One region of the Bacillus sp. JZ105 genome, then DNA from elsewhere that is predicted to be linked to it. Evidence: predicted binding sites of a transcription regulator. Region 1 holds the regulator's gene; each other region holds the start of a gene.

The links. The regulator LexA, encoded in region 1, represses DNA repair genes until DNA is damaged. The targets are predictions, from matches to a motif close to CGAACATATGTTCG.
Region 2: the regulator LexA is predicted to act here: its motif matches at 5,659-5,672, upstream of uvrB (excinuclease ABC subunit UvrB).
Region 3: the regulator LexA is predicted to act here: its motif matches at 2,548-2,561, upstream of M1D81_RS15360 (WYL domain-containing protein).

What each region holds. Positions count from the first base shown of each region.
Region 1 covers NZ_CP096387.1:1,777,358-1,787,347, forward strand. The annotation lists partial or broken gene M1D81_RS09000 (DUF421 domain-containing protein) at 1-256, shown strand, start outside; gene M1D81_RS09005 (TetR/AcrR family transcriptional regulator) at 485-1,063, shown strand; gene M1D81_RS09010 (bifunctional cytochrome P450/NADPH--P450 reductase) at 1,085-4,228, shown strand; gene M1D81_RS09015 (trypsin-like serine peptidase) at 4,423-5,331, shown strand; gene M1D81_RS09020 (NucA/NucB deoxyribonuclease domain-containing protein) at 5,587-5,967, shown strand; gene M1D81_RS09025 (STAS domain-containing protein) at 6,107-6,955, shown strand; gene M1D81_RS09030 (IseA DL-endopeptidase inhibitor family protein) at 6,988-7,530, opposite strand; gene M1D81_RS09035 (hypothetical protein) at 7,825-8,271, shown strand; gene lexA (transcriptional repressor LexA) at 8,317-8,937, opposite strand; gene yneA (cell division suppressor protein YneA) at 9,096-9,407, shown strand; gene M1D81_RS09050 (YneB family resolvase-like protein) at 9,425-9,990, shown strand, end outside.
Region 2 covers NZ_CP096387.1:3,203,247-3,213,236, reverse strand. The annotation lists gene M1D81_RS16605 (YncE family protein) at 1-103, opposite strand, end outside; gene M1D81_RS16600 (MFS transporter) at 382-1,716, opposite strand; gene M1D81_RS16595 (TetR/AcrR family transcriptional regulator) at 1,757-2,329, opposite strand; gene M1D81_RS16590 (PEP/pyruvate-binding domain-containing protein) at 2,420-4,951, opposite strand; gene M1D81_RS16585 (CsbA family protein) at 5,233-5,478, shown strand; gene uvrB (excinuclease ABC subunit UvrB) at 5,741-7,726, shown strand; gene uvrA (excinuclease ABC subunit UvrA) at 7,734-9,990, shown strand, end outside.
Region 3 covers NZ_CP096387.1:2,964,678-2,974,667, forward strand. The annotation lists gene dapF (diaminopimelate epimerase) at 1-405, opposite strand, end outside; gene M1D81_RS15350 (YuzB family protein) at 676-912, opposite strand; gene M1D81_RS15355 (NAD(P)/FAD-dependent oxidoreductase) at 1,168-2,235, shown strand; gene M1D81_RS15360 (WYL domain-containing protein) at 2,286-2,516, opposite strand; gene M1D81_RS15365 (YuzD family protein) at 2,618-2,947, opposite strand; partial or broken gene M1D81_RS15370 (NifU family protein) at 3,069-3,368, shown strand; gene M1D81_RS15375 (prolyl oligopeptidase family serine peptidase) at 3,585-5,555, opposite strand; gene thrB (homoserine kinase) at 5,658-6,590, opposite strand; gene thrC (threonine synthase) at 6,587-7,648, opposite strand; gene M1D81_RS15390 (homoserine dehydrogenase) at 7,648-8,949, opposite strand; gene M1D81_RS15395 (2-hydroxyacid dehydrogenase) at 9,173-9,990, opposite strand, start outside.

The DNA.
Region 1 (9,990 bases):
TTGAAAAAGTCACGCGGAAGGATCTTCATTTATTCATGGAGACAGAGCGTTACATGCCGATTGAAGTCATCATGGACGGGAAACTCATCCAAAAAAACATACAAGAAAATCAATTAACAGAGCAATGGATAGAAGAAGAGCTTAAAAAAGGCAGCTGTCCTTAAAGGACATTGTTTATGCTGTCCGTTCAAGTAATGGAAGCTTATATATTGATACATATGACGACCATATTCATTCCCCAATCGATCAGGAATGAATGTATAGTGCTGATGACACCTGCGTGACACACATTTGACAATCTTTATAAGCCCTTTGGATGTCGTGTGACTAGGTATCATTTCTCAATTATTATTATTTTCAGAAAATGTGGTGACAGAGTAAAATAAGTATGTTTAAGTATAAATAGATGAATTTAAAATATTAATATAATATATCGCCAGCGGAATGAACATTCATTCCTGTAGTTTTAAAAGGAGGGGATGAAATGCCAGCAGTGACTGATAAACAAGAACAAATCATGAAGGCTTCGCTGGAACTATTTATTGAACGAGGCTTTGATGGCACCACAATGCCGATGATTTCAAAAAGAGCTAACGTTGGAGCGGGCACTATTTACCGTTATTTTGACAGCAAGGAGGCACTCGTCAATATTTTGTACCAGCGCAGCCTCTCAGCATTTATCGAAAAAATGAACACAAACAGTCCAGATCCAAAGTTAAGTATTCGGGCGTACTTTAAGCATGTATTTTATTGCTTAGTTTTATTTACAAAGGAGAATCCAAGCGGGCTGTATTTCTTAGAGATTGATAAACAGTCCCATTATTTAGACGAGACAAGCAAAGAGAAAATGCAGGATTTGTTACATGAGCTATTCCTTATCTTTGAAGAAGGGAAAAAGGATGGGATTCACCCAAACCTCTCAGGCAGAACCATTTTATCTATTGTATTTGGTGCATTTGTGCAGCTGCATAAACAAATTCTTGCCGAAGAAATAGAGCCAACAATTGAATTTTTAGAGGATATTGAGCAATGTTTATGGCGTGCCATCAGCGTTGCATCATAAAGAGATAAAGGGAGTGGGCATATGAAGCAAACATCAATCATTCCGAAACCAAAAACATACGGACCTTTTAAGAATATTCCTCATATAAAAAAGGGTGAACCTTCTCAAACTTTTTGGCGGCTGGCAGATGAATTAGGACCGATCTTTCAGTTTGAATTTTCAAATGATACAAGTATTTTTGTTTCCAGTCATGAACTTGTTAAGGAAGTATGTGACGAGAGCCGTTTTGATAAATTTATTGGAATTAGTCTCAATAAAGTAAGGGCATTTGCAGGAGATGGGTTATTTACGAGCTGGACAGAAGAACCGAACTGGAGAAAGGCTCATCAAATTTTGATGCCTGCATTCAGCCAGCAGGCCATGAAGGGCTATCATGAAATGATGCTCGATATTGCCACACAGCTCGTGCAAAAATGGCAAAGAACAGGCCGCGATGAAGAAATTGAAGTAGCTGAGGATATGACAAAGCTGACTTTAGATACAATCGGTCTTTGCGGTTTTGATTTTCGCTTTAACAGCTTTTATAAAGAAAATCAGCATCCGTTCGTCGAAAGCATGCTGAAAGGCTTAAATGAAGCAATGGAGCAGTCGAGCCGATTGCCAATTGCAGATAAACTGATGATCAAAAGAAGAAAAGAATTTGACCAGCATGTTGATTTTATGAAGCAATTAGTAGATGACATTATTCAGGAACGAAGAAAACAAGATAAAACAGGCGATGATTTACTGTCTCTTATGCTGCATGCAGAGGACCCAGAAACAGGTGAACGTTTATCCGATGAAAATATCCGTTATCAAATCATCACCTTCTTAATTGCGGGGCACGAAACAACAAGCGGGCTGCTATCATTTGCGATTTATTTCTTACTGAAGAATCCAGAGAAATTAAAGAAAGCCGTCCAAGAAGCAGATGAAGTGCTGCAGGGCGGGCTTCCAGCATTTAAACAGGTGCAAAAGCTAAGCTACACTCGTATGGTGTTAAATGAAGCTCTTCGCCTCTGGCCAACAGCGCCTTCGTTCTCTCTTTATGCGAAAGAGGACACAGTAATTGGGGGGAAATATCCGATTCAAAAGAATCAAAGTGTCTCTGTTCTGCTTCCTAAATTACACCGTGATCCAGCAGTATGGGGCGAGGATGCTGAAGAATTTAAACCAGAGCGGTTTGCACATCCTGAGAAAATTCCGCAGCATGCCTATAAACCTTTTGGGAATGGACAGCGTGCATGTATCGGTATGCAGTTCGCCCTGCATGAAGCTACGATGGTTCTCGCGATGGTCCTGCACAATTTAGAGTTAATTGATCACACATCTTATGAGCTTGATTTAAAAGAATCTCTCACAATTAAACCTAACGATTTTAAAATCAAAGTGCGGCCAAGGAAGCAGCAATTCTTTATGGCACCACTGAAAGAAGAACCGAAGGAAAGCACCAAACCAAGTGAGTCAAAAGTGGCGAGTCACGGTACACCGCTACTAGTTTTATACGGATCAAATCTTGGTACGGCAAAGCAAATAGCGAACGAACTGGCTGAAGACGGGAAAGCAAAAGGATTTGATGTGACCATTGCGCCGCTTGATGACTTTACACGCCAATTGCCAGATACAGGTGCTGTCTTCATCGTGACCGCTTCATACAACGGACATCCGCCTGACAATGCGAAGCAATTTGTGGATTGGCTGACGCAGGATGAAGAGCAGGATTTATCAAACGTGACATTTGCTGTCTTTGGATGCGGAGATCGAAATTGGGCGAGTACGTACCAGCGGATCCCCCGTCTGATTGATGAAGCTCTAGAAAGAAAAGGAGCCAAACGTGTAGCTGATTTAAGAGAAGGTGATGCAGGCGGTGATATGGATGAGGATAAAGAAATCTTCCAGAAAACAGTCTTCGAACAGCTTGCAAAAGAATTTAAGCTCACCTTCCAAGAAAAAGGGAAGGAAAAACCAAACCTATCAGTTTCTTATACGAATGATCTAGTGGAGCGTCCTGTAGCTAAAATATATGATGCCTTTTCAGCCGTTGTATTGAAAAATGAAGAATTACAATCAGAAAAAAGCACGAGGCAGACAAGACATATTGAATTGAAATTGCCTGCTGGAAAAGCATACAAAGAAGGGGATCATATTGGGATTGTACCGAAAAATAGTGATGCACTCGTTCAGCGTGTGATCCGCCGCTTTAAACTAGATCCAGAGCAGCGCATTAAGCTTTCATCTGATAAAGAGGCAAGTCATTTACCTTTAGATCAGCCGATTCCAATCAAAGAATTACTTGCCTCGCATGTTGAGCTTCAAGAACCTGCGACACGTACACAGCTAAGAGAGCTTGCAGCACATACGGTATGTCCGCCTCACCGCGTGGAACTTGAACAAATGGCTGGTGAAGCATATCAAGAAGCCATCTTAAAGAAACGAGTAACCATGCTGGATTTATTAGATCAATATGAAGCGTGTGAACTGCCATTTGTACACTTTTTGGCGCTTTTACCAGGTTTGAAGCCGCGTTATTATTCGATCTCTAGCTCGCCAAAAGTAGATGAAGAAAAGGTCAGTATCACAGTAGCAGTTGTAAAAGGCAAAGCGTGGAGCGGCCACGGAGAATATGCCGGAGTCGCATCAACCTATTTATGTGATCTAAAAGAAGGAGAAGAAGTAGCCTGCTTCCTGCATGAAGCGCAGGCTGGATTCCAGCTCCCTCCTTCATCAGAAGTACCAATGATTATGATCGGACCAGGTACAGGAATTGCTCCATTTAGAGGATTTGTTCAGGCAAGAGAAGTGTGGCAGAAGGAAGGGAAGCAGCTAGGCGAAGCCCACTTATATTTTGGCTGCCGTCACCCTCAAGAAGATGACCTATATTTTGATGAAATGCAGCTTGCAGCGCAAAACGGCATTGTCCATATCCATCGTGCTTATTCTCGTTACGATGAGCAAAAAGTATATGTCCAGCATTTGTTGAAAGAAGACGGGGGCATGCTCATTGAATTGCTTGATCAAGGTGCTTATCTGTACGTGTGCGGAGACGGAAAAGTCATGGCTCCAGATGTAGAAACTACACTGATCGATCTCTATCAAAACGAGAAACAATGCTCGAAGGAAACAGCTGAAAATTGGCTGACAGCCCTTGCAAATGACAATAGATATGTAAAAGATGTGTGGAGCTGACAAGGAGGAAAGACCGCCAATTAGGCGGTTTTTTTCTGTTCTCATAGAAATAGATCGATAGAATGAAGGTTGGGAAGATACAAAACACCTAATTTCGAAATGAAATATTTTGTAAAAAATAAGAATATTCTCTCATTTACTCCAATATGAAACAATCGTATGATTTTTGATATAGGACATAAAGGAGGAATATGATGAAAAAGGTGAAAATGTTACTCCCTTCTCTTCTCGTTTTTGGTGCTTTAAGTGTGCCTAGTTTTGCCCATGCTGCATCGGATTCAGTACTAACGTCTGATTATGACATGGTGACTTCTAATGGAAAAGTGATTTCTTCAAGTGATTTCCACAATGATACGAAAGCCCCCTCATCCTTTGACAAAGTGGATGATCTTTCTTCTACTGTTGGCGAAAAAGTAAAACCACTATCAAAATATTTAAAAGATTTTCAAACGAAAGTCGTCATTGGAGACGATGGCAGAACCAAAGTAGCAAATACAAGAGTGGCACCATACAATTCGATTGCTTATATTACATTTGGCGGCTCAAGCTGTACGGGAACACTCATTGCTCCTAACAAAATTTTGACAAACGGACACTGCGTGTACAATACGGCATCGAGAAGCTATAGTGAGAAAGGGACTGTATATCCTGGTATGAATGATAGTACTGCGGTGAACGGTTCTGCAAAAATGACTGAGTTCTATGTACCAAGCGGGTATATTAATACTGGTGCAAGCCAATATGACTTTGCCGTGATTAAAACCGATACGAACATTGGCAATACGGTCGGCTACCGATCCATCCGCCAGGTGACAAACTTGACTGGGACAACCATTAAAATCTCAGGATATCCTGGTGATAAAATGAGATCGACTGGTAAGGTGTCACAATGGGAGATGTCAGGTCCTGTGACGAGAGAAGATACGAATCTAGCATACTATACGATTGATACATTCAGCGGAAATTCAGGTTCTGCCATGCTGGATCAGAACCAGCAAATCGTTGGAGTTCATAACGCCGGGTATTCAAACGGAACGATAAATGGCGGGCCGAAAGCGACAGCTGCCTTTGTTGAGTTTATAAACTATGCGAAAGCGCAATAAAAAATAGAGCTTGTTTCCTTCATAGGGGACAAGCTTTTTTTATGAAGTGAATTGATAGGATTCATATGTCTAACCTGAGAGATTTGAGATTGAGAGCCCTCATCATTTTTTTCTCATGTCATCTGCGTACCACTCATACATTAAAATGACACATTTCCTTTCAGTCAAGATGCTTAAGATGGATGAGGAGGTCACGCGCTTTTGAAGATGAAAAGAGGCTGGATCGCTGCTGTCGCCTTATGTTTTGTGATATGGATGGGCACGTTGTTAGGCGGATTTGGAGAGAAGCAGGCAGCAAAAGGGGCTGATCGATATGATCATGTCGTTCAATTTCCAAAGGAAAGGTACCCTGAAACAGGCAGTCATATTCAAGAAGCCATTCGAAAAGGGCATTCAGATGTGTGTACCATTGACCGAAATGGAGCAGATGCCCGCAGGCAAGAATCATTAAAAGGAATTCCGACAAAACCCGGCTTTGACCGGGATGAATGGCCGATGGCGGTTTGTCTTGAGGGAGGAAAAGGCGCAAGTGTACAATATGTCAGCCCATCAGATAATAGGGGAGCAGGCTCATGGGTCGGGCACCAAATCAGCGGGTTTCCTGATGGGAAAAGAATATTATTCATTGTGAAATAAATCGGAAAGAGTCTCCTTAGGGGCTCTTTTGTTTATCCTCAGAGCCTATTCGAGCTAGCAGGGACAAAAGATTCAGTGGTACAATCAATCTATCAGGTACAAAGACTGACAAGAAGAAAATGTGAAGGGACATTTGCTTATGGATAAAAACCGTGCATTATACGATTTTTTTATGCAGCATGCAGAGAAGCTGACTGAAACATGGTATGAATCAATTGAGGACGATGATCCAGAATCCATATATCGTTCAACAGATTCCAGCATCATAGCAGAGCTAAAACGGCAGAATCAAGATTATTACCAGCATTTTATACGAGCTATTATTGAAGATAAGACGTATTTACATACTGAATTTAAAAAATGGTCTGAGGATTTAGCCAGTGACCCAAAGCATTTAAATACACCATTAGATTATGTCGTGAGAGAATACATGTCCAATCAAAGAGTGGTTTTGCATTACTTAAAAGAATTTATCAAACAGCGTCAAAATGACATTGATATTGACCGCATCTTTTATTGGTATGATTTAATTTCCGAAGCGTTTAATATTTCAATCCATGTGTTTATCCAGCAATATGTGAAAAATACAACCGAAAAACTCGTGGCTCAAAGAGATATGATTTACGAATTGAGCTCACCGGTAATTGTTTTAAAAAGCCAGATTGCGTTATTGCCTTTAGTAGGTGACATTGACACAGCGAGAGCAAAAATTATTTTAGAAAATACGCTAAATCAGTGTTCACAAAAAGGTGTTCAGCATTTATGTATTGATCTATCGGGTGTGGTCATGATTGATACAATGGTGGCTCATCAAATCTTTGATCTTGTCACGTCACTTCGGTTGATTGGAGTAGAGACGACCATTTCAGGGATTAGACCAGAAATTGCCCAAACAGCAGTGCAGCTCGGGCTTCCTTTTAATGAATTTCGCACGGCATCATCACTTGCTCACGCGCTGGACCGTTTGACTGAATTTTCTCCAATATAAAAACCAGGCCGATGAAAGGCCTGGTTTTTTATTTAAATGACAGCGTCAATTTGTGTGACTTTCCAATTTTTTTGTACTTTTTCGTACGTAACAGTTCGTTTTACTTTGCGTCCATCAAGTGTTGGGACAGTAAATTCATATGTGCGAACCGTTTGTTTTTTAGAAACAAGTTTAGGTGTGGCTTTTTCCCAATTAAGCATGTTGTCTCCGTCACCGACTGGAACAGCCATTTTGCCTTTATGAACAATGAAATGATAATCTTTTAAACCATGTTTGATGGCATCTTGAGTGAAAACTTGAGATAGGTAGCTGTTTAATTTTTTCTTTGTATCAAATGTTTTAGAAAGATAGTTGTACGTCATATCTTGATAGGTAAAAGATTTTAATTTGACATTTGAATGGTCTTTCATTTTGTAGCCTGACATTGCACTCCAAAAATGTTCTCTTGCATCAAGGGCAATATGTAACGCTTCTTTATTTGTCAAAGAGGCTGATTTCTTCGAAGCGGCCAATGTTGTCGTTTGTAATGAGATCATAAGCATAATAGCAGTTAATAAAACAAATAATTTTTTCAAGGCGATTGCCTCCTTTTCTCAATGAAAACTTCTTATGTTACAAATGTTACAATAATTACAGTGATATTACAAGTATTAAATCTAAATGTTTTTTATTTCTTTTGTTTCTAATTATATAACGTTTGAGGGAGACAAAAAGTTTTCATTTTTTTTATTTTTCTTCTTAATCATTATTTAACCGTTCTAAAGAAGAACGAAACGTCTTTTGGAAAATTTCTATTTAGACGTTTAACACTCTTTTTTATTTAAGACATATACTGTCGTGACGAATGTCTAAAGAAAGGGGTGTTTCGTATGTATCATCCGTATGAAGGTATAGGGAATGGTTACTCGTATGATAGGCAGATGCAGGGATGGCCATCGATTTCTATTCCTCAAATTGGAGGTTTTCCTGGGTTTCCGATTGGAGGAGGTACTTGGCCAGGTCAAGGGTCAGGCGGACAATCGGCACCGCCAGCACCGCCGCAGCATATGATTTCGCAGTATCAGCAAGCACTCTCTCAGCCTCAAAGTATGCAGTCATTTCTATTTGGGCAAGGTGCAGGGGGAGGCCATCAAGCTGTACAATTTGCAGCGGGATGTAATAGAAGATGGACGATTGTGCTTTTGAGAAACGGCCAAGTATTTTTAATGTTCGTTCTTTCTTCACAGCCTTTTGGCCGAACAACTGGCTTTATATGGCCGAACTTTACATTTGGTTCCTTCCCAAGCTCAAGTATTCTTGCCTATTCTTGTGCATAAGAAAAAGCCGGTTCTCATCAGCAGCTGATGAAATACCGGCTTTTTTTAATGAATATTTCGAAATACGCCAATCACTTTACCTAGTATACTCACATTCTGTAAAATAATCGGTTCCATTGATGGGTTTTCTGGCTGTAATCTAAAGTGTGTATCTTCTTTATAAAAACGTTTCACTGTCGCTTCATCTTCCTCTGTCATGGCGACCACAATATCTCCATTGTTAGCGGTGCTTTGCTGGCGCACAATGACATAGTCCTTGTCCAAAATACCTGCATCAATCATACTTTCTCCCATAATTTCAAGCATAAACACTTGTTCGTCTGGTGCAGCAAATGTCTCTGGAAGAGGGAAGTATTCTTCTACATTCTCAACAGCTGTGATAGGCAGGCCTGCCGTTACTTTTCCGATGACTGGAACGTTCATTACAGCACTCTTTGGAATATTCATTTCCTCTTCATCTAGTACTTCGATCGCTCTAGGTTTTGTCGGGTCTCTTCTAATTAAGCCCTTTGTTTCCAGTCTAGCTAAATGTCCATGGACCGTTGAACTGGATGCTAGACCGACAGCTTCTCCAATTTCACGGACGGATGGGGGATAACCCTTGCTTTTTACTTCATCTTTGATGAATTTCAGGATATCGAGTTGTCTTTTTGATAGCTTCGTCATCTTTTGCACCTCAAAACGTCAATTTTAAAGAAATTATAGCATGTTTTTCCTAACAGTACAAACATAGGTTCGAAAAAACGTTTGACAGAAACGTTTGTTCGTATTTATAATGAGAGACAGAAAGAGCGAACGCATATTCTGTTAGGAGAGATGACATTATGAGGTTAAAAGAATCTATTATTTTTATTGGGGTATTCTCATTCATCGTTGGCATATTTCTCTCACTTATTGCAGTCACAAGCCATAATGATTCAAATCAGTATGTTAAAATAGAGGTTCAATCAGGAGATACTCTTTGGGGGTTAGCTGATCAAGTAAACGACAGCAAATCAATCGACAAAAATGCATTTATTGACTGGGTAACAGAACACAATGATCTTGCTTCAACAGAAATCCAGCCTGGAGACATTCTTGTCATACCCGTGAAAAAAGAGCATCCAGTCGTATATCAGCTTGCAACAGTACAGTAGAAAGGTCGATTGAAGACATGAACGCAATCATTTATGCGAGAGTAAGCACTGTGAAAGAAGAGCAGGAAACCTCGCTGAAAAGACAAGAAGAAGAACTGCTGGCTTTAGCTGCCATGCACAAGATGAATGTGGTCAAAGTCATCAAAGAAAAAGCAAGTGGATATGAGCTAGATCGTGATGGCGTGTTTGAAATGCTTGCTGCACTGAAGGAAGAGTCGATCGATGCCGTTCTTATCCAAGATGAAACACGTCTTGGAAGAGGACAAGCAAAAATTGCGCTTCTTCATTGTCTATTTAAAGAGAACGTAAAGGTATACAGCGTGTTTCATAGAGGAGAGCTTGAGCTTTCAGAAGCAGATGAAATGGTCATCGAGATTGTAGGAATCGTCGAAGAGTACCAACGGAAAATTCATAACCTGAAAATCAAGCGGGGGATGAAAAGGGCTGTTGAGCGCGGATATCAGCCTGAACTGAATTTAAGGCAGCAGAACCATGCACCTGGCCGTGAGCGTATTGAAGTGCCGATTTCAGAAATTGTTCGATTAAGAAAAAATAACATGACGTTCGCCGAAATTGCCGCCAC
Region 2 (9,990 bases), 1.4 Mb from region 1:
ATTGAGAGCTGCCTGGCGGCGTAAATTGCTGCTCTTTTCCACAGCCTGTCAGGAATAAAAGTAGAGCTGATAAACAGATCAAAACATATTTCACACGTTCCATTCTTCCTCTCCTTTGCGTTCTCTATTTTCAAAATCATACCACAAAAATTGTGAAAAAAAATTGAAGTTATCTATGCTGAAAGAATGAAAAAAAGCTTTTAGGTAAGTGAGGGAGACCATTTGTACCTCAAGTTCCTTTTTTCTCTGGTCATATGCCATTTTTTCTTCTTTAAAAGATGATTTTCGGGATTTGATGGATGACCTCCTATAGCTTACAGTGATACAAATGATGAAAACGAAAACCCCCCCGCTCTAAAAAAACATAGAGCAAGGGAGTCATTAGGCGGAATGTTCGGTTGATGGGGAGGTTGATTTGGTTCTTACACGTTGAGATAAAAAGAAGCCAAGAATGCCTGCACCCAGTAATACAATAAATAAAGATTGAAAACCACTCATGGTCCCAATCAATGTAGACGAAATGATACTGCCAAAATATCGAAAGGTAGAGAAAATACCAGATGCTGAACCAGATAAGCTTTGATCAACAGACGTTAACGAAGCCATCTGCATACTGGTCATCCCAATCCCTGATGAAATTCCACATGCGACAAGTGTCACGATAAGCAGTGGTAAGGTAGGGAACTGACTGAGTGTAATTAACATGATGCCTGATAAAGTGAGACAGAGAAATGAAAAGCCAATCATTTTTTTCGCGCCTTTTTTCGGATGGAGTCTTGCCCCTAACAAGCCGCTAATAGACATGCAAAGAGAAAATACTGATAGAATAATACCGCTTTGTGTATGAGAAAGTGCAAGTTGTTGTTCCATAAACAGCGGCATAATTAGAAGAATGGCATACATCACAAAATTACTTAGCATGATCGACAGGTTTGCATTTGTAAATGAACTGTTTTTAAAAAGCGACAAATCGATGATCGGATTTTTTACTTTTCGTACATGTTTAAAGAATAAAGGAATGACGATTAACGCTAGAATTCCATAGATCAAGTATTCATTTAGCAATTGGCTTTTAGTGCATAGAATGAGTGTGGCAATCCCGATGGTTAAGTATAGTGAACCAATGATGTCTACATTTGCTTGTAAGCGTGTATGCTTTGTTTTTTGAATGAGTAATACGCCGGTAACAAGTGTAAGGAACAAGAATGGGATATTGACAAAGAATATAGAGTGCCAATCAAAACTCTGAATAAGAATCGAACCAATAAAAGGTCCAAGTGCGGCACCAATACCGGCTCCAAACCCAAAATAACCCATTGTTTTAGACAGTTTTTCGGGGGATACTGTTGCACGAATCAATGCAATGCTATTCGGTGTTAAAATAGCACCTCCAGCTGCTTGAATGGAACGAAAAGTGATGAGAAAAGCTAGATTAGGAGCTAAAGCACATCCAATTGAGCCAATTAAAAAGAGCGTGACCCCAATTAAATACATTCGCCTGTGTCCGTATATATCTCCTAACTTTCCAGCGATAGGCTGAGTGACTGCCATGACAATAAGATAAATTGTGACAACCCAAGTGATGTTTGCAAGGGATTGATCATAATAAGTTGATATGGATGATAGAGCGACAGCGATCATCGTTGAATTGACTGGAACTAGTATAGCTCCAAGCAACAATGAATAGATGACGAAACTCTCTTTTTTTAACCTCAATGTGTATACCACCTTTTGTAAAAAAGAAGAATTCCACCCTTTAAGCGGGAGAAATTCCTCTCATGAAAATGTGTGTGCATATTTCAATAAAATCTTCTTTTTGTGTGAAAACGAGTTGAAAATCTTGCTCTAGCTGCTGAATGAAAAATCCGAAATACGTACTAATGAAAATGTCTGCATAAATGTCTTCATTTCCTTTTAATACATGATGCTTGGCACTCATCTTTTTGAAATATTGTAAGAGCATTTCTCTCAATTCTTGAGGATAAATCTTTTCATGACTGGTTAAATCCTTAAACATAGCCGGTTCTCGCATGCTGATATAAATAAATTCTTTTTTGGAAGTCAAATCTTCAAGGAAATAGGTACCGAGAAACTTCAAATCGGTGTATAAATCGCCTTTGAATTCTGCTTCTAGGGTTTTTGTCGGTGTTGATTTCATTTTCATAATGGCAGCAATGACGCCGCGTTTGTTTTTAAAATTGCGAAAAATAGTTGCTTCACTCACATTCGCTTTTGTTGCTATTTCTTTGGTTGTTGTTTTTTGATAGCCCTTTTCAGTTAATAAATCCATTGTTGCGCGAATGATTCGTTGATTTGTAGATTTTAACAAGCATACTCACCTCAGGTTATGAATGTGTTTGCAACAAAGTAAGTATACCGATAAAACCTATGACCGCCAATATCATCCAAAATGATAAGTTTATGCACGCGAATGCTGTTTTAATATCTGAATGCGTCCATTGCTGCCATCTACTGTCACAAGGTCACCGGATTGAAGTGTTTCAGTTGCTATTCTAGTACCTAAGACAGCTGGCATCATATACTCTCTTGCGATAATAGCTGAATGAGATAAAATGCCTCCAGCATCGGTGATGACTGCTTTCGCATCTCTAAATAAGCTCGTCCATAAAGGTGTGGTCGTTTTACAAACTAAAATATCATCCTTTTGAAATTGTGAGAATTCGTCGGCACATGTAATGACTTTTACTCTTCCAGAAACAATACCGCTGGATGCGCCAATTCCATGGATCACATCGTGTGTGTTGTTTTCATTTTCTCTTAATGAACCAAGCATTCTTTCTACTTGCTGCAATTCTGCTTCAGTTGGTGTACCAATGTAAGCCGGTGGTTGAATGTCTTCATTTTCCTTCATTTCTATCTTTCTTTGCTGGATAACTGAATCAAATGAGATAGACGTTGTGAGCGCTTTTTGTACCTCTTCATCGTAGAGATACCAAAGATCTTCTTGATGAGGAATGGATCCTTTTTGTACAAGAAGTTCACCTATTTTTAATAAATATACCCGGGTCTTTGCATCTAACATGGCATCAATATAGAAGTGGTGGTCATCTCGGATATTCGCTGCTCGAAGGGCAAATTGATACAGCGTCTCAAATTTTGTTTTAAACGATTCATCCTTCACTTGACTCTTAAAACGTTTATTTGTCTCTTGTCTTTTGATCACTGCTTTTGCAAATTCCTCATCAAAATCACAATGGCAATGGATGTTATTTCTGATGATATCTAATATAAACTCCGGGTTTTCTGCCCAAGTCTCATCTGTAAGGTCATGACTTTTAACAGATCGCCAGCCGTAAACTTGGAGAAAATCCTCCAATTTCGACATGAAATGCCTTCCTTTTTCTGAGTGATTGAGTGCATGTAACAGCTCCGAGTTCTTTTCATGTTGAATAAATGCTTGATGAAGTTCTGGATCTTGAAGGACATCCTTTGCGATATCAGATAGCACCTTGTCTGTTTCAAGAGATTTGTTCATCACGCCTATCATCATTTCGTGCAGCAAGACGACTTGGGTTTGATCACCAGTATACGTTACAAGCATGTCTTCAATGATGGCTGATAGAATGACTTGTGGTATGACGATATCAAAATGATCATCATATGCTTGGATATAAAAATCTTTTAATTCTTCAAAACCAATGATGGCTTTTTCAATGGTCATAGGTTCCTTCATTTGGCGATCGAGTTTTTCGTAAAATGGAAAGAAATTTTTCTCTAGAATCTCATACATCCGTTCACTTAAATGCGGAAATAACTCAAATATGCTTTCATCAAAAATGGGTGCAGCTCCTTCTTGCGCTTCTGGCAGATCCGGTGCGGAGTATAGGTGGCCTCTGTAAAGTTTAATATCTTTGATGTTCATATCAGGTACTTGATACTTTTCTCCATTTTTCTTCATCCCGCTTTTTAAGGCTGGTATGATCAGGCTTGAGAAAAGAGGGCTCGTTGGACCAGGCATATGATCATCCATTGAAATCCAGAAATCCTGCAGCTCTTCTGGCTTCATTTGAAAAGAAGCCCCTGCTGTTTCATTTACTGCTTTTGGAATAGCTGTAGTAATCGGCCTTGCTTGAAGTAAATAAAACGACCCATCTGCAATTCCAAATTCGATATCGACTCCATGTCCGTAAAGTTCTTCTACTTGTTTCGTGATTTGTGTGATTTCTTTCAATTGATCATCGTTTAGGCAAAAATGACCAGCCATTTTCTTCGAGACAGGCTCCTCGATGACACCTTCTTGGAAAGGAACAATTTGCAGCTCTTTCGCCCCAAGTGTTTTTTCAATCGAAAAGTTCTCTTTATCTACAATAAACGTGTCTGGTGTCACAAGACCGGAGACAATTGCTTCTCCCAATCCGTAGCTTGCGGTCAGCATCATTTCATTTGTTTTTCCCGATACGGGATTCTCACTAAAGATGACACCGGAGACGTCAGAATAGATCAATCCTTGAACGACAACGGCCATGAGCGGCATCTCTTCCTCATTTTCATTCATCTCTTCCTTATATTCTGTGACTCTCGCTGCAAAATAAGAAGACCAGCATTCTTTGACTGCCTGTAAAAACTCTTCATTTGTTTTGATATTTAAATAAGTCTCGTACTGTCCTGCAAATGAGGCGCCTTCGAGATCTTCAGCAACAGAAGAGGATCTGACTGCAACTGAGGGGTAAGTCTTCCGCAAGGATTGAAAGGACGAAAGCAGCTCTGCTTCCATTTGTAAAGGAAACGATGCTTCTTTGATTTTTTGAGAAAGGTTTTGTTCTGCTGGCTGCAGATTGTGATATGAAAGAAAGCTTTCAAAGCTGTTGGTTTTGATAATAAATCCATCTGGGACTGGCAGGCCGTGATTGTTTAATTTGATTAAATTCAGGCCTTTTGCCCCTGCGAGTGATGCGGATTCTTCAGCCGCATGAAATAAAACTGAATACATGGGAATGCCCCCTTATCCAAATAGCCAATGGTTTGTATGTCTCTCTATTTTTCAAAATGATAGTGCGCACTATCATTTTAATCATAGGATTAATTGGATGTTATTGTCAAAGACGGAAAGACCTATCTTTACAAAGGGGACAATCTCACTAATTTCCTTCTATTTCTAAAACAAAAGTCTCCGAACATGGAGAAAAAAGGCGAAATTGAAAACTGTGAATTGTTCAATATGCCAATCTTTACTATAATCAAGGAAGTAGACCATGAAGAGGGAGGGTTTTTGTGATTACAAAAGCCATATTTGCACTAGTTTTTCCTTTCTTGCTCGTTATTTTATTTTCAAAGGTTACTTATAATCATTACGTGGGCATTGCGTTAACAGCAGCGCTTTTATTTGCTTCGTACATGAAGGGCTATACAGAAACCTACTTTATTGTAGGATTAGATATTATTTCTTTAGTTGCTGGGGCTTTGTTTATGGCTAAGAAAGAAATCGAAAAAAGAGAAAAGGCTGAAAAAAACCAATGATGTCACCACCATCAAAACAAGAGCTGTGCTTACGATTTCTAGTAAGCACAGCTTTCTTTTTCTGCTCATCGAATATCTCACTCCAAAATGTTCCATACTGAAAGGAAGGTTCTCTTAAGAGGGTTATTTGGCATGGGAGAGAGGGTATGACTGTATTGGAAATAAAAATCAAGTAAGAGCCGAACTTTAGTTCGTATTTTTGTGTTCTTTTATGATAATATATTCATTAGATAGATTTCGTAAACGAAACGGAGGCTTTGATGTGAGTGACCGCTTTGAATTAGTTTCTAACTATCAGCCCCAAGGAGATCAGCCAAAGGCGATTGAAAAGCTTGTTGAGGGGATCCATCAGGGGAAACAGCATCAAACGCTGTTAGGTGCTACAGGTACGGGAAAGACCTTTACTGTCTCCAACCTGATCAAAGAAGTGAACAAACCGACACTTGTCATTGCACATAATAAGACACTTGCCGGTCAGTTATACAGCGAATTCAAGGAATTTTTTCCGAATAACGCTGTTGAGTATTTTGTAAGTTACTATGATTATTATCAGCCAGAGGCATATGTGCCTCAGACCGATACATTTATTGAGAAGGATGCCAGCATCAATGATGAGATTGATAAGCTGAGACACTCGGCTACGTCCTCGTTATTTGAAAGAAGAGATGTCATCATCATTGCCAGTGTGTCCTGTATTTATGGCTTAGGTTCGCCAGAGGAATATAGAGAGCTTGTGCTGTCTTTGCGTACTGAAATGGAGATTGAACGCAATCAGCTCCTTCGTAAGCTGGTGGATATTCAGTATTCTCGTAATGATATAGATTTTCAGCGCGGAACTTTCCGAGTCCGAGGAGATGTCGTTGAGATTTTTCCTGCTTCACGAGATGAGCATTGTATCAGAGTGGAGTTTTTCGGTGATGAAATTGAACGTATTCGTGAAGTGGATGCGCTGACTGGAGAAATACTTGGTGATCGTGATCATGTGGCGATTTTCCCAGCATCTCACTTCGTCACAAGAGAAGAAAAAATGGAAAAAGCCATTATCAATATTGAACAAGAGCTAGAAGAACAGCTTGAAAAGCTTCGTGAAAATGGAAAATTGCTTGAAGCGCAGCGCCTTGAACAGCGGACAAGATATGACCTTGAGATGATGAGAGAGATGGGCTTTTGTTCAGGAATTGAGAATTATTCAAGACATCTGACCTTGCGTCCTCCTGGTTCAACACCGTACACACTGCTTGATTATTTCCCAGATGATTTTATGATTGTTGTCGATGAGTCGCATGTGACGATTCCGCAAATCCGCGCCATGTACAACGGGGACCAAGCGAGAAAGCAAGTGTTGGTTGATCACGGATTCCGCCTGCCATCAGCACTTGATAACAGACCGCTCACCTTTGATGAGTTTGAAAAGCATATCCATCATATTGTGCATGTATCAGCAACGCCTGGTCCATACGAGCTTGAGAAAACACCAGAGGTTGTGGAACAAATTATTCGTCCAACAGGATTACTTGATCCAATCATTGAAGTCCGTCCGATTGAAGGACAAATTGATGACTTAATCGGAGAAATTCATGCACGAATTGAGAAAAATGAACGTGTGCTCGTGACCACACTGACGAAGAAAATGTCTGAGGATCTCACAGATTACTTAAAAGAAATCGGAATCAAGGTGAATTACCTGCATTCAGAAATTAAGACCCTTGAGCGGATTGAGATTATCCGTGATCTGCGTCTCGGTAAATATGATGTGCTTGTTGGAATCAACCTTCTACGTGAAGGACTGGATATTCCAGAAGTGTCGCTCGTGGCCATTTTAGATGCGGATAAAGAAGGCTTTTTGCGCTCTGAAAGATCCCTCATCCAGACGATTGGCCGTGCAGCGAGAAATGCAGAAGGCCGGGTCATTATGTATGCAGACAATATGACGAAATCGATGGACATTGCGATTCAAGAAACGAAGCGAAGACGAGAACAGCAAGAAGCATATAACGAGAAATTCGGGATTACCCCGCAAACGATCCATAAGAAAATTCGAGATGTCATTAAGGCAACAAAGATACATGAGGATTCAGAAGAATACGAAACAAAAGCAGCACCAAAGCTGTCGAAAATGAGCAAAAAAGAACGAGAAAAAGTGATCGAAAAAGTCGAGATGGAAATGAAAGATGCAGCAAAAGCGCTTGATTTTGAAAAAGCAGCAGAATTAAGAGATTTATTGCTAGAGCTAAAAGCGGAAGGATGATTGCCTGATGGCTATGGAACGAATAGAGGTGAAAGGTGCTAGAGCCCACAACCTTAAAAATATTGATGTCAATATCCCGCGTGACCAGCTAGTGGTCATTACGGGATTATCTGGTTCAGGAAAGTCGTCGCTTGCCTTTGATACCATTTATGCAGAAGGTCAGCGCAGATACGTTGAATCTCTTTCAGCGTATGCACGCCAATTTCTTGGGCAGATGGATAAACCGGATGTAGATGCCATCGAAGGTCTTTCTCCGGCGATTAGTATTGACCAGAAAACGACGAGCCGAAACCCTAGATCAACAGTTGGTACTGTCACTGAAATTTATGATTACTTGCGTCTCTTGTATGCTCGAGTCGGAAAACCTATTTGTCCTATACATGGAATTGAAATTACGTCACAAACGATTGAGCAGATGACAGATCGTATTTTAGAGTATCCTGAAAGAACGAAATTACAAGTGCTTGCGCCAGTTGTATCCGGCCGCAAAGGAACACATGTGAAAGTGCTTGATCAAATTCGGAAGCAGGGCTATGTACGAGTGAGAGTCGATGGAGAGATGGAGGATCTTTCAGAAGATATCGAGCTTGAAAAGAACAAGAAGCATTCCATTGAAGTAGTCATTGATCGAATTGTCGTGAAGGAAGGCGTTGCTGCTCGGCTGTCTGACTCCCTTGAAACGGCGCTGCGGCTTGGCGAAGGCCGGGTGATGATTGATGTGATTGGACAAGAAGAGCTGTTATTCAGCGAACATCATGCTTGTCCGCACTGCGGGTTCTCTATTGGTGAACTTGAGCCGAGAATGTTTTCATTTAATAGTCCTTTTGGTGCCTGCCCGAGCTGTGATGGGCTCGGTTCAAAACTGGAAGTCGACCCTGAACTTGTCATTCCTAATAAAGATCTGACTTTACGGCAGCATGCCATTGCACCATGGGAGCCGCAAAGCTCGCAATACTATCCGCAGCTTCTTGAGGCTGTTTGTACACATTATGGCATTGACATGGACATTCCAGTGAAAGATATCCCATCGCATTTATTTGATAAAATTTTATATGGAAGCGGATCTGAACGGATTTATTTTAAATATGAAAATGATTTTGGTCAGGTACGTGAAAATGAAATTGAGTTTGAAGGCGTTCTTCGTAATATTGAACGGCGTTATAAGGAAACCAGCTCTGATTATATTCGTGAACAAATGGAAAAATATATGGCCAATCAGCCATGCCCGACATGTAAAGGATATCGTCTGAAAAAAGAAACGCTGGCGGTTCTCATCAATGGCAAGCATATCGGAGAAATTACCGATTTGTCTGTCTCTGATGCCCTTGATTTCTATGAAAAAATTGAGTTGTCTGAGAAAGATTTGCAGATTGCCCAGCTCATTTTACGTGAAATCAAAGAGCGTTTGTCCTTCTTAAATAATGTGGGCTTAGATTATCTGAATTTGAGCCGGTCCGCTGGCACACTATCAGGTGGAGAGGCGCAGCGGATTCGCCTGGCAACTCAAATCGGCTCAAGGCTGACAGGTGTTCTTTATATATTAGATGAACCATCCATTGGTCTGCATCAGCGCGATAATGACCGGTTGATCGGGACGTTGAAAAATATGCGTGACATCGGGAACACACTGATTGTCGTGGAGCATGATGAAGATACCATGCTAGCCGCTGATTATTTAATAGATATTGGACCTGGAGCAGGAGTTCATGGAGGAGAAGTGATTTCAGCTGGAACGCCAGAAGAAGTCATGAAGGACCCGAAATCCTTAACAGGCCAATATTTATCAGGTGAGAAATTTATTCCGCTGCCAATTGAGAGAAGAAAGCCTGACGGCCGCTATATTGAGATAAAAGGTGCAAAAGAAAACAACTTGAAAAACGTGAATGCGAAGTTCCCTCTGGGCGTCTTTACAGCTGTGACCGGAGTATCCGGCTCAGGAAAAAGTACGCTTGTGAATGAAATTCTATTAAAATCACTTTCACAAAAATTGCACAGAGCGAAGGCGAAGCCAGGGCAGCACAAAGAAATCAAAGGAATGGATCATTTGGATAAGGTCATTGATATTGATCAATCTCCAATTGGCCGTACACCAAGATCCAACCCTGCCACGTATACAGGTGTCTTTGATGATGTGCGGGATGTGTTTGCACAGACCAACGAAGCAAAGGTGCGAGGCTATAAAAAAGGCAGATTCAGCTTTAACGTCAAAGGCGGCCGCTGTGAGGCGTGCCGCGGAGATGGCATCATTAAAATTGAAATGCACT
Region 3 (9,990 bases), 1.2 Mb from region 1:
CATCGCTTTTTTTTCAAAACGTGGTTTTCCCATATCTACTGTAACTAACTGAACTTGACCATCCTGAGCGTGAACAGTCGCTTCAACAAGTCCTGACAATGTCTCAATCTGGAACGTTGTGTCCGTCACAATTTGATGCTCATACACATACTTTGCAACGCAGCGCAGCCCATTACCGCAGTTTTTGCCCTCTGATCCATCATTGTTGAAAATGCGCATCTTCACAGGTGCAACATCTGATGGGCAAATCAGGATCATCCCGTCAGAACCGATTCCTGTATAAACAGAAGAAACGCGGATCGCTATCTCTGATAGCTGCTCTTCTGGAAGCTGTTCCTTCATCTGATTGACGTAAATATAATTATTTCCTAATCCGTGCATTTTCGTGAATTGAAATGATGTCATGAGCTTCCTCCAAAAATGTTGTTTCTTTATAGTATAAAAGGAGTCGATTCAGGAGACAATCTTATCATCCCCCGTTTTTCATACATAGAAGCTCTTTGCTGCCATGGCAAAGGGCTTTTATTATGCATATGCCTCTTTTTCTCTCGTGTGATATTTCATATTGATGATATTTTATTAGCATAACATATTGGATGCGCTTTCTATTGATTCTCCTTAAAAATGGAAGCCGAAAATGTGAAAAAAATGCACCTCATGACCCATGTGGTGCATTTAAAACATGTCGTTTTCCTCTATAAAAGCATAAATACGCTCGACTAGCTGCTCTGCATTTTCTCCTGAAACAAATTCTCCATTCACAAGTGCAAATGGGGAGTCCATACATTTGCCGCAATAGCTTAAACAGCCGTATTCCATTACGTCTAGGTTTGGGTCTTTTTCAAGCTTCTCTTTTGCTTCTTGAGACCCTTGTGCAAGATTACTTACACAAAATTCGATCAGTGGAAACACTGTGCTTCACCTCACATTGCCTTACCATCCTACCGAAATTCCTTGTATTAGTCAAAATATGAGCTTCGCCTGTATCGTTACGCCTATTCCTCTTAAAATGTTTTACTATTTAGGACTAACTGATGAATATGTAGGTTATTTTGAAACAATTATTGTGGTTTCACAGTAAATTCGATATAATTTTATTTGGTATTTTAACTTAAAGTTTTTTAGTATAAGTGTTTTTCAATGTCTACGGGGAAAAGGAGAATCGTCATGAAAAATTTAGTCTTGATCGGCGGAGGTTACGGGAATATGCGGGTTCTCCACCGCTTATTGCCAAATCAATTACCTGATGATGTCACTATCACATTAATTGATCGAAATCCTTACCACTGTTTAAAAACAGAATATTATGCACTTGCTGCTGGAACGATCTCTGATCATCACATTCGAGTATCTTTTCCAGAGCATCCGAAGCTGGATATTCAATACGGGGAAGTTGAAAAAATTGATATTGAAAACAAACAGATCTTATTCAGCGACCGTGAACCGATTCCGTATGATGATACGGTGATTGGACTCGGCTGTGAGGACAAGTATCATAATGTCCCTGGTGCGAAAGAACATACATACAGCATTCAAACCATTGATCAGTCAAGACATGCGTATAACAAATTAAACAATTTGAGCGCAGGTGCAACGGTTGGCATCGTCGGTGCTGGACTTAGCGGGGTAGAGCTGGCCAGTGAATTAAGAGAAAGCCGTGCTGATTTAAACATTATTCTTTTTGACCGCGGAGAGCTGATTCTATCAAGCTTCCCAAAAAGATTAAGTTTGTATGTGCAAAAATGGTTTGAAGAAAATGACGTAAAGATTATTAACTGTGCCAATATTACAAAGGTTGAAGAAGGTCTTGTTTATAACCATGATGACGCGATTGAAGCTGATGTAATCGTGTGGACAGCAGGAATACAGCCAAGCAAAGTGGTACGAGAGATGGATGTTGAAAAAGACGCACAAGGCCGTGTCGTATTAACTCCTCATCACAATCTCCCAGGGGATGAGCATGTATATGTCGTAGGTGACTGCGCAAGTCTGCCGCATGCCCCAAGTGCACAGCTTGCTGAGGCGCAGGCAGAACAAATTGTCCAATCTCTGCAAAAACGATGGAAAAATGAGCCGCTTCCTGAGGCTTATCCACAGTTTAAGCTAAAAGGTGTTTTAGGTTCATTAGGGAAAAAAGCCGGATTTGGCTTAGTGGCAGATCGTCCACTTGTTGGCAGGGTGCCAAGACTTCTGAAATCTGGACTGCTTTGGATGTATAAGCATCACAACGGCTAAAATTATGTGAATTTTTTCTCAAAGCTCCTTCGTGACGAGGGAGCTTTTTTCTATGAAACGGCATGTGCCGATGAGTTGGTCCATTTGATCGGAGCAAGGGCAAGAATGCAGTCTTTACGAAAGGTTCTCATCGTTTTCTTCGATAAACAATACGCTTGGATAAACTGATCCGTCTCACGGTGGACAATGATTTTTCTCTTCGTGCACTCTCCATTTTTCTTCATATAAATCATCTCAATCGGTATTTGCTGATGAAGAGATTGTTTCAGTAAATAATTCATGATGCTCACGCTCCTTTCATTTCATTATAAACGAACAAACGTTCTTTTTCAACCTGAAATAGGAACACTCGTTCGTTTATATTTCTCAAAAAAAGAACAGCTTATTCACTGCTCTCCCTGTACCCGTATTTCTCCATTTCTTGATAAATGTCTTTTAATTTCGGATTGCCCTCTCCAACGATTTGATCCTCTACTAAGACAAGCGGATAAAAGAATTCATCATCAAGAATTCGTTCAGACAATTCCTTTTGCTGTTCATTTTCTGGCGGGTGCTCAATATCAATATATGTGATGCGAAAAGGCTGATTCGGATATTTTCGTTTTAATGCTGCATCTAACCATTCAAACGTATCTTTTGAAGAAGGCAGATTCACGCAGCTAGCGCACAAGACATCTCTTCCATATACATAAAGATCGACGGTTTTGTTCATTTGACAAGCCCCCTATTCTTTCTTCATTTTAGCTGAATTTTCTGGATGAAAAAAGTCAAAATCACTTTTTGTTTCAAGATGAGATTGTGCTATAATGAGAAGGAAACTTTGAAACCAATCAATAGATTTTTATCGTCCAGATGAATATAATGGTGATATGTTGTGAAAGGAGCGATTATATCTAATGACTGAAGTCGAAATGAAAGACCAAGTACAGGAAGTACTGGACAAACTTCGTCCATTTCTATTACGTGATGGTGGAGACTGTGAGCTTGTAGACATTGAAGATGGCATTGTGAAATTACGTCTTCTTGGTGCATGCGGCAGCTGCCCAAGTTCAACCATTACATTGAAAGCCGGTATTGAGCGCGCATTATTAGAAGAAGTGCCTGGCGTTGTAGAAGTTGAACAGGTTTTCTAATTCATATATGACATGAAAACGACCCAATCAGGGTCGTTTTTTTCATGATTGACAAAGGCTTTAGCCCTTTGTCTTCTTTTCAGCGTGATATGAAAACCCTTGAAGTCTAGGAAGGACGAGTACTGGCGCGGAGCGAATTTTCTATTCGTGAGCACCAGCACGCAGGACTGACACCGAATGCGAGGGTTTGTCAGCACGCTGAAGGGTCGTTTTTTATTAAGCTAGCTTTTCTCTAAACCATTCCTTTATAAAAGTCAGTCTTTGAATACGCTGCCCCGGGTGGCCGCTTCTGGATAAATCATGAGATGCCTTCGGGAATTTGACCAATCTTGTGTCTTTCCCAAGCTCCTTCAAGGCCACAAAAAGCTGCTCTGCTTGATCAACTGGGCAGCGATAATCTTCATCACTGTGCAAGATGAGCAGCGGCGTGTTCACCTGCTTCACATATTTTAGCGGCGAACGATCCCATAGCTTATCGACAGAATCATAAATATCCCCATCAATCTGCCACCTTGTAAAGAAATAACCGATATCACTGATGCCATAAAAGCTAATCCAGTTTGAAATGGAACGCTGTGTGACAGCTGCACGGAAGCGGTCGGTTTGACCAACAATCCAGTTGGTCATAAAACCGCCATAGCTGCCGCCTGTCACGCCAAGCCTTGTTTCATCAAGGAAATCATAGGCTTTAAGCACATGATCAACAGCCTGCATGACATCGTCATAATCAACGTCACCATAGTTTCCTCTCACACGGTCAGTAAACATCTGTCCATACCCATGACTGCCATGCGGGTTGATATACACGATGGCGTAGCCTTCAGAAGCGAGCATTTGAAATTCATGAAAATACGTATAACCATACATGGCATGCGGTCCGCCATGAACCTCTAGAATGAGCGGATATTTCTTTCCCTCTTCCATCTTGGAAGGCTTCATAAACCAGCCATGCACCTCGTCTCCATCTTTTGACTGAAAAGAAAATGGTTCAGGTTCGGATACGATATGCTCCTTTAGAAAATCATCATGCTCGAACGTGATTTGCTTTAGTTCTGTTTCCTCTAATGTTATCTCATACAGCTCACTTGGTGAAACAGGTGTAAGCCGGCTGAGCAGCAGTTTGGATTCATCTGGATGAAGGCTGAAATTGGTGATATGTTCCGCCTCTAGTCGAACAGGATAGGCTAAACCTTCAATAGAGAAATAATAAATCCCTGTACTGCCTTGATCAGAAACAAGCGCATAAAACCCTTGGCTGTCTTTTGTCCACTGCGGAAGCTGATAGACCTCTCCCATCACGCTATCTCCTGCCATACAGTTCCCAACATACATATCGAGCATTTCTGACAGTTGAACCGTCTTTTCTTCCTTCAGATCATACAGCCATATTGATGGGAAGGTGGCATTTTGAAATTCGCGCTCATGTCCAATATACAAAAGACTCTCTCCATTTGGAGAAAAAGATACGGTGGAATAAGCGCCGTTTGCTTGTGTGATCTTTTTGGTCTGACCATCTTCTAATGACAGAAGACACACGTCACTTATGTAAGGTATCTGTGGATTTAATTGAATAAAGGCTAGCCATTTGCCGCAAGGAGAAACCGTATGATTCATATGATGAACCTGCTCGCTCGTGACAGGCACTACCTCTCCTGAACCGATATCCACCTTCACGATCTGCGTGACACGCCCATCTAAAAAACCTCTTCCATCTGCTTTATAGGTTAAATCATCATATACCGCTGGAGCAAAGTCATCTTGCTCTTCCTTTTTTTCATCATGAACAGATTCTGATTGTTTCAATGACACACCTGCATAAAGAAAAGCACCATCTGGGGAAAAAACAGGATGAGATACTCCGTAAGGAATCGTCGTTAAGGTTCGCACGCCGCCTCCTTCGCTCTTCATGAGCGCCAGCTGAGGGACTTCTTTTGGCTTTTGTAAAATAAAAGCAAGCTGCCTGCCGTCTTTTGACCAAACTGGCTGATGATGCTTTCCATCCTCAAATGTCCATTGTGCCAGTTCCTCTGTCTCTTCATCTCGAACCAATAAATGGATGTTGTAATCGTCTTTTTTCTCATTCACAGAGACTTTTGTAAAGACTGCCTTTTTTCCATCTGGTGAATAAACCGGATGGGAAACAGAAACAATCTTCGTTAAATCTTCTGCCTTCATCAATTTCTTCATGAACGTATCTCCCCCTTTTATGCTTAAAAAATAGTTCGATCCTCTAAATAATAATCCCTGCTTCTTCCCATAAAAACAAGCATAAAAAAAGAACGTGCAGATTCACAGCACGTTCTTTACTTGATTAACAGGATGATGCTGCACGACAACACCTTCTACTGGCACCGTCAGCAAATCGACTTCGCAATGCGGGAAATTTTGGGCAAGCTGCTCTTTCAGCGCTTCTCCCTTCCCTTTTTCCACTAAGGTGAGGATCGTCGGTCCAGCACCGCTCAAAGCCGTTCCATACGCTCCTTTAAGCGAAGCGACATGCTCCACCTTCGACAGCTCTGGCACAAGCATTGTGCGGTAAGGCTGATGAAATAAATCCTTATTCATCATTTCTCCAACAAGCGGCCAGTTCTGCGTCATTAAGGCGGCAACAAGGACGTTGCTCACAGCACTCGCACTGACGGCATGTTTATAGGAGAAATCTTCTGGCAGGACATCACGGGCATCCTTTGTGAGCACTTCATAAAAAGGAATCACCACGACGACATCTACATCCACTTGCTGCACTTTAACGGCATGTGTTTTGTCTTCTTCATGGAGACCGATCAGTAAACCACCAAATAAAGAGGCACCCGCATTATCTGGATGACCTTCCACCTCACTTGCATAAAAGAGCTTCTGATCATCTGTCATGTTTAATTCAAGAAGCTGATTGGCGAGTTCAATGGCGGCCACGATGGCAGCAGCACTGCTGCCAAGCCCCCGTGCCAATGGAATATCACTCCACACTTTGACATGAACAGGCGGGAGTGTTTTTCCAAAGTCATCTGCGACCTTTTTGGCTGTTTGATAAATCAGGTTGTCGGTGCCTGATGGAATCCCAGACACGACATCTGTTTCTGCTTCAAACAGCCAGCTATCATGGTCATAGACCGATAGCTTTAAATAGCGGCTGAGCGCCATTCCAACTGAATCAAAGCCTGGTCCTAAATTGGCAGTGCTTCCCGGTACTGTGATTGAAAAAAGCATGGAGGCTTCACTCATACGCGTGCGGCCTTTTCTAAATGTTCAAGAATTTGATCTTCATCTGCATCAAGTGTGACCGGCTTGATTTGTGAAATATCGATAGCCGTATTTGGATCTTTCAATCCGTTGCCTGTTAGTACCGCAACAACTTTACTGCCTGGCTTGATTTCTCCAGATTTCACCTGCTTTAACACGCCTGCAATCGACGCACATGAACCCGGCTCTGCAAACACACCTTCTTCACGTGCAATCAATTGATACGCATGAAGAATTTCTTCATCAGTCACTTCATCAATCTTACCGTTTGATTCATCTGCGGCTGCCACAGCTTGTTTCCAGCTCGCTGGATTTCCGATACGGATAGCCGTTGCCACTGTTTCTGGCTGCTCAATCACTTCATTTCGAACGATTGCCGCTGCACCTTCTGCTTCAAAACCACGCATGACAGGGAGTCCAGTTCCTTTTTTCTCATGATATTCCTTGAAGCCTTTCCAGTAGGCCGTGATGTTCCCGGCATTTCCAACAGGAATCGCCAGTACGTCCGGGGCAGAGCCTAGCTGCTCACAGATTTCAAATGCTGCTGTCTTTTGTCCTTCAATTCGATAAGGATTGACCGAGTTAACAAGGGCAATCGGTGCTTTTTCACAGATGCTGCGGACGATTTTTAGTGCATCATCAAAGTTGCCGTCAATGGCAATGATCTCTGCTCCGTACATGACGGCCTGTGCAAGCTTACCGAAGGCAATTTTCCCGTCTGGAATGATGACAATACATTTCATATCCGCACGGGCTGCATAAGCCGCTGCTGCTGCAGAGGTATTCCCTGTTGAAGCGCACATGATGGTATCGTTGCCTTCTTCTTTAGCCTTTGCAACGGCCATCACCATTCCTCGATCCTTGAAAGAACCTGTTGGATTGACGCCTTCTGTTTTCACATGAAGCTCGATTCCCAGCTTTTCTGAAAGCTTGGCGAGATGGATCAGCGGTGTATTCCCTTCATTTAATGTTAGTTTAGGTGTAGATTCGTTTACTGGTAAGAATTCTTGAAATTCTTCAATAAGTCCATTCCATTTCATCAGCTTAAACCGTTCCCTTCTACTCGGTACGTGCTCTTCACTTGAACCACCACGTCGAGGTCGTTTAATTTTTGCAGGATATTTGAGAAATCTTCTTCTGAAGTCTGATGTGTAATAATCACAATTTCAGCCAGCTCATCATGTCCTTTCACAGGAAGCTGAAGGATCTTTTCAAAACTGATCCCTCTTTCAGAAAAAATAGATGTAATGCGGGAGAATGCCCCGACTTGATCTCTAACATGAATTCTTAAAAATTGCTGAGCAAATATTTCTGATGAGGATTTGATCTTCTTCTCAAACTGCGGTGCGATAAATCCGCTTCCGTTCACGCCAAGGCGCATGTTTTTCATCACTGCGACTAAGTCTGATACAACAGCTGTTGCCGTTGGCAGACTTCCTGCTCCAGGTCCGTAAAACATCGTTTCTCCTACAGCACTTCCGTAGACATACACCGCATTAAATTCATTGTTGACGGATGATAATGGATGATGATCAGGAAGTAAGGTTGGCTGGACGCTGACCTCTACTTTCTCTCCGTCCCTCTGAGCAATGCCGATCAGCTTCATTGTATAGCCAAACCGCTTACTAAAATTAATATCCTCATCAGAAATATCAGAAATACCTTTCACCTTTACATCCTCTAAATCCACATTCATGGAAAAACCGAGTCTTGCAAGAATCGCCATTTTCCTTGCTGCATCTAGTCCTTCTACATCAGCTGTCGGGTCTGCTTCTGCAAAGCCTAGATCTTGTGCTTCTTTTAAGACATCCTCATATGCGCTTTTATCGACATTCATTTTCGTTAAAATAAAATTCGTTGTACCGTTCACAATCCCCATCATCTTAGTGATTCGGTCAGAGGCCAGCCCTTCCTCCAGCGTGCGAAGAATCGGAATTCCTCCGGCGACACTTGCTTCATAATAAAGATCACAGCCATTTTCTTTCGCTACATGTAAAAGCTCCGTACCGTAAAGCGCCATTAAATCTTTATTGGCTGTAATGACATGCTTCTTCTCATTTAACGCATCTATTAAATATTGTTTTGTCTCTTCAATGCCGCCCATCACTTCAATGATGACGTCGACCTCTGGATCTCTAATCACATCGTATACTTCAGTTGTGAAGACCTCTCTTGCGACATCCACATCTCTTTTTTTATCGGGATTGCTCACAAGCACTTTTTGTATTAATACCGGACAGCCGATTTGGTGCATTAATTTATCCTGATGGTCTTGGATAATTTTTACGACACCGCTTCCCACTGTTCCTAATCCTAACAGCCCAACTCGAATTGCCTTCACCTGAAATTCCACCTTTCTCCGTAAATGTCCTCTCTAAAAAGACATTTGTTAACCTTACACAGACATTCAATGTACACACATTATAAAGGGGTATCCTCATTTTGACAAGGTAATAAAATAAGAGATTGTCAGAATGAAACCGCTTAACAGCTATTTATATCAAGATTCTATATTTTCAAAATATTTTTGTCAGAAAAGCTCCCGAAAGCCGGGAAGCCTTATATTATGAACGAACCGGCGTTTTGGCTGGCTCGTCTTGTAAGACAAGCGCAATATTTTCAGCACATAAACGCATCATCGTTTTTCTCGTTTCGACACTAGCACTTCCAATATGAGGAAGGACTGTGACGTTAGGTAATGTCGTTAACGGATGAGACGGGCTGACAGGTTCCTCTCTAAATACATCCAGACCAGCGCCGGCAATTTTTCCTGTTGTGACAGCCTCGTATAAAGCATCCTCATCCACAGTCTGTCCTCTTGATACGTTAATGAAATAAGCAGAGTTCTTCATCAGATCAAATGCTTTTTCATTAAACATGTCTTTTGTTTCCGGGGTTAACGGCGTCAGACAGACGATGAAATCAGACTGCTTGAGCAGTTCCTCAAAAGCCGCATAGGTCACACCGAGCTGCGCTTCTGCTTCGGGTTTTCTGGAACGATTATGATAAAGGACATTCATATTAAAGCCTTTGGCCCGCTTGGCAAGTGCTGTTCCAATGCTGCCCATTCCGACAATCCCGAGCGTTTTGTGATGAACATCAGCACCGGCAAGAAGAAGCGGCCCCCAGCCTGTCCAGTTTCCATCCTTAATCCAATCACTCGCCTCGACAATGCGTCTAGCTGACGCCATCAGAAGAGCAAAGGCTAAATCCGCCGTCGATTCTGTTAAGACATCTGGTGTATGACATACGGTGATTCCGCGCTTTTTGGCTGCTTCAAGATCTATATTGTCATAACCAACAGCAAGGTTTGCAACTACCTTGACGTTTGGGGCCTTTGATAAAAGGGCCTCATCTATTTGATCTGACAGCATGGTGAGAA